2 regions of the Acetivibrio sp. genome follow, and region 2 is predicted to be linked to the other one. Evidence: a T-box and tRNA genes for the amino acid it is inferred to sense, from the RefSeq annotation. Region 2 holds a T-box; the other holds one or more tRNA genes.
What was found. A T-box is a leader RNA that pairs with one kind of tRNA and senses whether it is charged. The one in region 2 lies ahead of tyrS (tyrosine--tRNA ligase), so its partner is inferred to be a tRNA-Tyr.
Positions count from the first base shown of each region.

Region 1 (4,102 bases), on a different contig from region 2:
GTGAGCTTCCAACACAAGGTCTGTTCTTATACTCTTTTTCACTCCATAATCCTCCCTTACCTGTTTTTCCAAATGAAATAATTTCGATTATCTCAGATAAGCTTTATTTTTCCTCAACAGCTAATAATAAATACCTGTATTTTGACCTTAGGCACAACAAAACTTTTTGTCTCCATGTCAATATTTATGCAAAAAATGCGAATTTGCCCTTGCATTTTGATTTATATCGTGTTAAAATACTCTCTGTTGAATAACTCGCAGGAGGTGAAGAGGTTGCCAAATATTAAGTCTGCTATCAAAAGAGTACGTGTTTCAAAGAGAAAGACTCTTACAAACAGTATTAGAAAATCAGTACTTAAAACTAATATAAAGAAATGCAAACAAGCTATTGCAAGCAATGATTCAAACGCTGCAGAAGCTCTTAAAATTGCAATAAAGACCATAGATAAAGCAGCAGCAAAGAACGTTATTCATAAAAACACCGCTGCGAGAAGAAAATCAAAGCTTGCCAAGGCATTAAACGCTGCCGCTAAACAATAAAAACGTACTGGATAGTACGTTTTTTGCTTAAATCCTGATTTCAAAAGCTCACGGGTTCTTTTCCCGGAGCTTTTTTATGTGTCTTTTTATTCAGCCGCCAAATTGCAAATTAGTATTTCAACAGCTGTTCTGTCGTTTATCTTACCCGTCTTTATTGAAAGATCCAGCTCAAGGGCTTCCTGTACTGCCTTTTTAAGTTTATCCAAGGAAAAACAGTCGGACTGGCGAATCATTTTATTGACGGCATAGGGATTTACGCCCATTTTTGAACACGCCTCTTTCCCATCCATACCTTTGCTGCGCAAAAGTTTCAATTCCAATAACTGTTTTAGTTGCTTTGCTATCATAAATAAAACCTTGGGCATGGGTTCTTTTAAAATAATCATGTCATTAAGGAGCTTCAAAGCCAAATCAAGCTTTCTTTCCGCTATAGCATCAATCAAATCGAATATTCTGCTTTTTATAGATTTCGTGCAAACCTTTTTTATATCATCAACATTAACTTTAGGCCTTTCACCCAAATAAAGAACAACCTTGTTTATTTCGTTCAGTATTTCAGTCATACCTTCCTCACATATATCTATAAAGTATGACGCCGTACTCGCATCAATCTCCTTGTCGTAGGACTTAAAAACCCTAACAGCCCACTTTACAAGTTCGGGCGGCTTTTGAAAAGGAAATTCCACCATCATTCCATGTTTCTTTATAGCACCTGTAATTTTAAGTCTTTTATCTATATCCTCCTCATAAAAAACAAGGCAGGTATAATTGGGCATACTCTGCAAGTATTCAATCAATTCATCCTTTTTGCTATCCTTTGAGGTTTTTGACTTTTTTGAGCTAAATAATTCCGACTTTTTAACAACAACCAGTTTCTTTTCGGCAAAAAACGGCATCGTCTCACAGGCTTCAATAATCTTTGAAGCCTCAGTTCTTCCCTCTATTACTACTTTATTTAGGCCTGTTGTGTCATCTCTTAGAATAATCTCTTCTATTTTGCCCAGGTAGAATTTCTTCAGGTATTCTTCCTCACCGTAGAAAAGATATAGCTTGTTTAAGCTTTCGTTTTTTATTTCCAGCTTTAATTTGTCTATACTCATTTTACTCTCCCAAAGTCTTTGAATTTCACCAACAACATAGATTATATATTTTCCGAAGTATTTGTTCAAGCCCGGCTCAAATTTGAAAAATTATTATTTTCGCAATATTTTCGCAAAAATTCTCTTGACTTATATCCGAATTTCAATTATACTATTCATTGCCGTCACAAAAGGCTGTGAAAAATGTGAAATTCATTGCATTTTGTGGAATATAGTTTTACACGGGCCTTTAGCTCAGTTGGTTAGAGCAACCGGCTCATAACCGGTTGGTCCGGGGTTCGAGTCCCTGAAGGCCCACCAACAATAAGTGTTTTGCCCAGATAGCTCAGTTGGTAGAGCAGAGGACTGAAAATCCTCGTGTCGCTGGTTCGATTCCGGCTCTGGGCACCACAATATTCATTAACTTAATATTATACATGGAGGGATTCCCGAGAGGCCAAAGGGGGCAGACTGTAAATCTGTTGTCACTGACTTCGATGGTTCGAATCCATCTCCCTCCACCAAAAACGGTTAGAGTTTAAACTCTAACCGTTTCTTATATTTATCCACGTTTTTGCCACTAATTCATTCTCGTCAGGCCTTGATGGAATTAACAATCTCTTTAAACTTCCTGCCTCTCTCCTCAAAGCTTTTAAACATATCAAAGCTGGCACTTGCCGGGGACAAAATTATTGTATCCTCAGAGGAGGCAAAACTATAAGCAGCTTGAACTGCATCTTCAAGCGAACTGCACTTTAAAACCGGAATATCGGCGCCTTTTCCCGACCTTTCCGTCTCATCCTTCAATGCCTTTTCTATTTTAGGAGCTGTCTGCCCAATCAAGACAAGGCACTTTACCTTTTCTGCAATTACCGGTCCTAAGGCGTCATAAGGTATTTTTTTGTCATAGCCGCCGGATATTAAAATTACTTTGTCCTTAAAGGAGTTCAACCCAGCAATCGTTCTCGTGGGACTGCTTGCTATGGAGTCATTGTAGAATTTTACACCGCCAATATCCCTTACAAGCTCAATCCTGTGCTCAACCCCGGTAAAGGTCGTTGCAACCTTTTTTATAACGTCTTTGTCGACATAATCTATTACAGCAGCAGTTGCCGCAAGGAAATTCTCTATGTTATGCACTCCCGGAATAATAATCTCATTAGTCCTAACAATCTCAGTTACCGATTCGCCGTCTTTAAAAACAAGCATATCGTCCTTTAATATTGCGCCCTTTTCAAGATTGCTTTTTCTGCTGAAATAAACCACATTTCCTTTTGCCTCATCTGCAAATTCGCGGGTAATGTCATTGTCAAAATTAAGTACCAGCTTATCTTTTGGCGACTGGTGTATAAAAACATTCTTTTTGGCAAATACGTATTCATCCATGGATTTATGTACATCCAAGTGGTTGGGTGAAACATTTGTAACAACCGCCACATGGGGACTTTTAGTCATGGTATGCAGCTGAAAACTGCTAAGCTCCAGTACAACTTTGTCCGTATCCTTTATTTCATCAATCTTACTTAATAAAGGTATTCCTATATTTCCCCCCAGCCAGCAATTATAGCCCTGCTCCTTTAGCATATTGTAGATAAGCGTGGTGGTTGTGGTCTTTCCGTCGCTGCCCGTTACGGCAAAAATCTGCGCTGGACAAAGCTCAAAAAAGACTTCCATCTCGGAGGTCACCACAGTCCCCTCCTCCTTTGCAGCCAGAATCTGGGGAATATCATACCTCATTCCCGGAGTTCTGAACAGTATGTCAAAACCTTTTAAATTGTCAAGATATCCTTCACCCAAACTATATTTAATATCCATGCCCTTAAATTGTTCCAATAGAGGCTCCAGTTTTGTTTTGTCCGACTTGTCAAAGGCTGTGATATCCGCACCGAGATTGTACAAATAAGAAATTAACGGAGTATGGCTGATTCCTATACCCAACACGGCAACTTTTTTATTTTTTATTTTGCTTTTGAAGTCATTTAATTTGCTATTCAAAATATTTCCTCCATTTTTTATTTCAAGTATATTATATGGTAAAAACCCATATAAGATTATAGATAAAAATTTTTTATATATAAAACGCCGTTTACTACGTTCTTTTTCGATTATTGCGGTACATATAATGCATTAATGTCTTGTCGAATTTTCTTACCCACTTTTCAGAGCCGATTTTTTTGGAAAACTCTATACACTGTCTTAAAAAAACCTCTTCGCTTTTTATCTTGCTGTTTATCATTCTTTCTCTTATTGACATAAAAGTACCGTATTTGTCGTAAAGAATGATATTTTCACGGCATATCATATACAAAAACGTTCCCACCATTTCATCTTTGTATAATATTTCCTCAAATATTTCCGGAGTATAATTCAAAACATTGACATTTAGATATTTTTCTTTTAAAAGTTCCAACTTGACAGTTTCATTAAACAATATAAATTTATCGAGGGAAGTTTCATTTAAATTGCAAGTTTAATTGCCTTAC
Region 1 covers NZ_DAORXT010000001.1:82,545-86,646, forward strand. Annotated here, with positions in the region: gene gpr (GPR endopeptidase) at 1-42, opposite strand, end outside; gene rpsT (30S ribosomal protein S20) at 274-540, shown strand; gene holA (DNA polymerase III subunit delta) at 627-1,640, opposite strand; tRNA gene PLH43_RS00370 (tRNA-Ile) at 1,864-1,940, shown strand; tRNA gene PLH43_RS00375 (tRNA-Phe) at 1,955-2,030, shown strand; tRNA gene PLH43_RS00380 (tRNA-Tyr) at 2,059-2,143, shown strand; gene murD (UDP-N-acetylmuramoyl-L-alanine--D-glutamate ligase) at 2,214-3,614, opposite strand; gene PLH43_RS00390 (hypothetical protein) at 3,709-4,029, opposite strand.
Region 1: it has a tRNA-Tyr gene. The T-box ahead of tyrS (tyrosine--tRNA ligase) is inferred to sense a tRNA for this amino acid. The anticodon was not compared.

Region 2 (4,102 bases):
CAAGGGAAAGAGGAGTAATATTCCACACAGATGCGGTACAGGCAGTGGGAGCTATACCTATAAATGTTGTTGATTTGAATGTTGACCTGTTATCTATGTCAAGCCACAAGTTCTATGGCCCGAAGGGCGTAGGCGCACTGTACGTCAGAAAAGGTGTCAAGATTACATCATTTATGCACGGAGGGGCCCAGGAAAGAGGGCGCAGGGCAAGTACAGAAAATGTTGCAGGTATAGTGGGCATGGGTAAAGCTATCGAGCTTGCCACACAAAACATCGAAGAAAACAATAAAAAGCTCATTGAATTAAGGGACAGGACAATTGAAGAAATAACGAAAAATATACCTTTTGTAAAGCTAAACGGAGACAGGTACAAGAGACTTCCGGGCAACGTTAATTTCTCCTTTGAGTTTATTGAAGGCGAATCCCTGCTTCTGATGCTTGACATGAAAGGGATTGCAGCATCAAGCGGTTCTGCATGTACTTCAGGTTCTCTTGACCCGTCCCATGTACTGCTTGCAATAGGTCTTCCTCATGAAATCGCCCACGGCTCTCTGAGGCTAACCTTTGGCGTTGAAAATACTCATGAAGATATAGATTATCTTATGGAAGTACTGCCGATGATTGTTAACAGGTTAAGAGAGATGTCTCCATTATATGAAAAAGTGAAAAGAGGGAATTAATATGTATAGTGAAAAGGTTATGGATCATTTTATGAATCCCAGAAATGTGGGAGAAATTGAAAACGCAGACGGTGTCGGCGAAGTTGGCAACCCAAAATGCGGAGATATAATGAAAATGTATCTCAAGATTGAAAACAACGTAATAGTGGATGCAAAGTTTAAAACCTTTGGCTGTGGAGCCGCAGTAGCCACAAGCAGTATGGCAACCGAGCTTGTTGTGGGAAAAACCGTTGACGAAGCTCTCCAGATAACCAACAAAGCTGTGGCTGATGCTTTAGACGGGCTTCCTCCGGCTAAAATGCACTGTTCAAACCTGGCAGAAGAAGCTATCCGTGCTGCAATTGACGATTACAGGCGCAAAAACGGACTTTTGCCCGAAGGCAGTGAAAATAATGCTTGTGGAAGAAGATGTGATGACATACACCATCATTTTGAAGACGAAGATTAAGGGTGGATTATAACTGCAATGAGTAAGAAAAAGGTTATGGTAGGCATGAGCGGCGGCGTTGACAGTTCTGTAGCTGCCGCCATACTTTTGGAACAGGGATATGAAGTTATTGGTGCTACAATGCAAATTTGGCCTGATGTGAACGAAGAAACAAAACTTGTCGAAGGCGGATGTTGTTCGCTTTCTGCCGTTGATGATGCCAGAAGTGTTGCCAACAAGCTTGGCATACCCTATTATGTTTTAAATTTTAAAGACATTTTTGAAAAAAGTGTTATAGATTACTTTAAAGATGAATACCTAAAGGGCAGGACTCCGAATCCTTGCATTGCGTGCAACAGGTTTGTGAAGTTTGAATCAATGCTAAATAAAGCCCTTTCCATGGGCATTGACTATATTGCGACAGGGCATTATGCAATTATAACCTATGATGAGGATAAAAAAAGATATCTTCTTAAGAAATCGGTTACCCAGCAGAAGGATCAGACTTATGCCCTTTACAATATTACGCAGGAACAGCTTAGCCATGTTCTTATGCCCATCGGCAATTTCACCAAGGATAAAGTCAGGGAAAAGGCAAAGGAATTGGGGCTCTATGTTGCATCAAAGCCTGACAGTCAGGAAATTTGCTTTGTAAGTGACAACGACTATGGAAAGTTTATAGAAGAAAATACCGACAAAGAGATTAAACCCGGCTATTTTGTCGATACAAAGGGAAACATATTAGGAAAGCACAAAGGTATAATTCATTATACCGTAGGGCAAAGAAAAGGGCTTGGAATTGCCCTGGGAAAACCCATGTATGTGGTAAGACTTGACGTAGAAAACAATAACGTTGTGCTGGGAGAAGAAGACGAAGTATACTCAAATGAGCTTACAGCCTATGACCTGAACTTTATTTCAATAGACAAACTGGAAGAGCCAATGAAAGTCAAAGCCAAGATAAGATACTCTGCCAAAGAGGCGGATGCGGTTGTTTATCCTATTGAAGACGGCAATGTCAAGGTGGTGTTTGACAATCCCCAAAGAGCTATTACTCCAGGGCAGTCGGTGGTCTTCTATGATGGCGATATAGTTGTCGGCGGAGGAACAATACTGTAGCCAAACGGTAAAATATTATTTAAATCTATTGTAAACGCAAAATTTGTGTGTTAAAATATTTCAAAGGCAAAAATGAAACGTAAAAAAGCAATGATGGAGAAGCAGTAGCCGTTCATGGTGACAATTAGAGAGAAGTCCGGAAGGTGAAAGGGCTTTTGAACATGAATGGGCGAATTACACTTCGGAGTTTCGTACATGAAGAGTTTTCATGTATGACGGGAGTCAACCGTTATATTGGCAGTAATTAATGAGGTATATATTTTAATATATACAAATTAAGGTGGTACCACGGGAGCTTTCTCGTCCTTAAGCAGGGCGACAAAGCTTTTTTTATTTAGTTGAAAATTTATTTAATAATATTTTAAACATTGTTAGTTATAGAAGCACTAATTTTTAGGAGGTATTTATATGTCCGTATTTGAGACTTTGAAAGAAAGGGGATTTATTGCTCAGCTTACCCATGAAGAAACTATAAAAGAGCTTCTTGAAAAGGAAAAGGTTACATTTTATATCGGATTTGACCCAACGGCGGACAGTCTTCATGTAGGACATTTCCTGCAAATGATGGTTATGGCTCACATGCAAAAAGCCGGGCACAGACCTATAGCACTTGTTGGCGGCGGTACTGCAATGGTCGGCGACCCCACAGGAAAAACCGATATGAGAAGGATGATGACACGGGAGGAAATCAAGCATAACGCCGATTGCTTTAAAAAGCAGCTTTCCAAATTCATTGAATTTGGTGAGGGAAAGGCTGTAATGGTTGATAACGGAGATTGGCTGCTGGATTTGAATTATGTCAATTTCTTAAGGGATATAGGAGTTCACTTCTCCGTCAATCGAATGCTTACGGCAGAGTGTTTTAAAACCAGACTGGAGAAAGGTCTTTCCTTTATCGAGTTCAACTACATGCTAATGCAAAGCTATGATTTTCTAAAGCTCTACAAGGAATACGGCTGTATTATGCAGCTTGGCGGTGATGACCAGTGGTCAAACATCCTTGGAGGAATAGACCTTATAAGAAGGAAAGAAGGAAAAGAAGTCTACGGCATGACCTTTACGCTTCTTACCACCAGTGAAGGCAAAAAAATGGGTAAGACGGAAAAAGGCGCATTATGGCTGGATGCCAACAAGACTTCCCCTTATGAGTTCTATCAGTACTGGAGAAATATACATGACTTAGACGTGATAAAATGCTTAAAACTCCTGACATTTGTTCCCATGGAAGAAATTAGGGAGTATGAAAAACTGAAAGACCAGGAAATAAACATTGCTAAAAAACGTCTGGCTTTTGAGGTTACAAAGCTTATTCACGGTGAAGAAGAAGCCTTGAATGCTCAAAAAACAGCTGAAGCGCTTTTCGAAAAGGGTGCAGTTTCCGACAATATGCCTACCACCGAAATAGCCTCAAGTGAGTTTTCGGACGGTATTAACATAATTGACCTGCTTTTAAAGACAAAGCTGATTCCTTCAAAGACTGAAGGCCGCAGACTTATCGAACAAGGCGGAATTTCCATAAACGATAATAAAGTCGAAGGTTTTGACAAAGTGGTAACTGTTGATGACTTTAATAACGGTGAATTAATCGTTAAAAAGGGCAAAAAGACATACCACAGGGTAAAACTTGTATAAATTAGGCTAAAGCTATAAAGCAATCAAGTTCATACTAAAAGCAAAGCGTAGGGGGTAATTTTATACCCCCTTTATTGCTAAATTATCGGTGTAAATACCGGTTTTCTGTTTTCGAAATGTGCCATGTATTTAAAACCTGCTTTCTTAAAAAGCTCTTTTACATAGTCAAATTTATAACCTATATACTCAGGGGTATGGGCATCGGAGCTTGTACAAATTATTTCTCCCTTTAGCTCTCTGTACC
Region 2 covers NZ_DAORXT010000011.1:18,449-22,550, reverse strand. Annotated here, with positions in the region: gene nifS (cysteine desulfurase NifS) at 1-680, shown strand, start outside; gene nifU (Fe-S cluster assembly scaffold protein NifU) at 682-1,128, shown strand; gene mnmA (tRNA 2-thiouridine(34) synthase MnmA) at 1,147-2,226, shown strand; T-box leader at 2,308-2,537, shown strand; gene tyrS (tyrosine--tRNA ligase) at 2,635-3,858, shown strand; gene PLH43_RS02840 (histidinol-phosphatase HisJ family protein) at 3,936-4,102, opposite strand, start outside.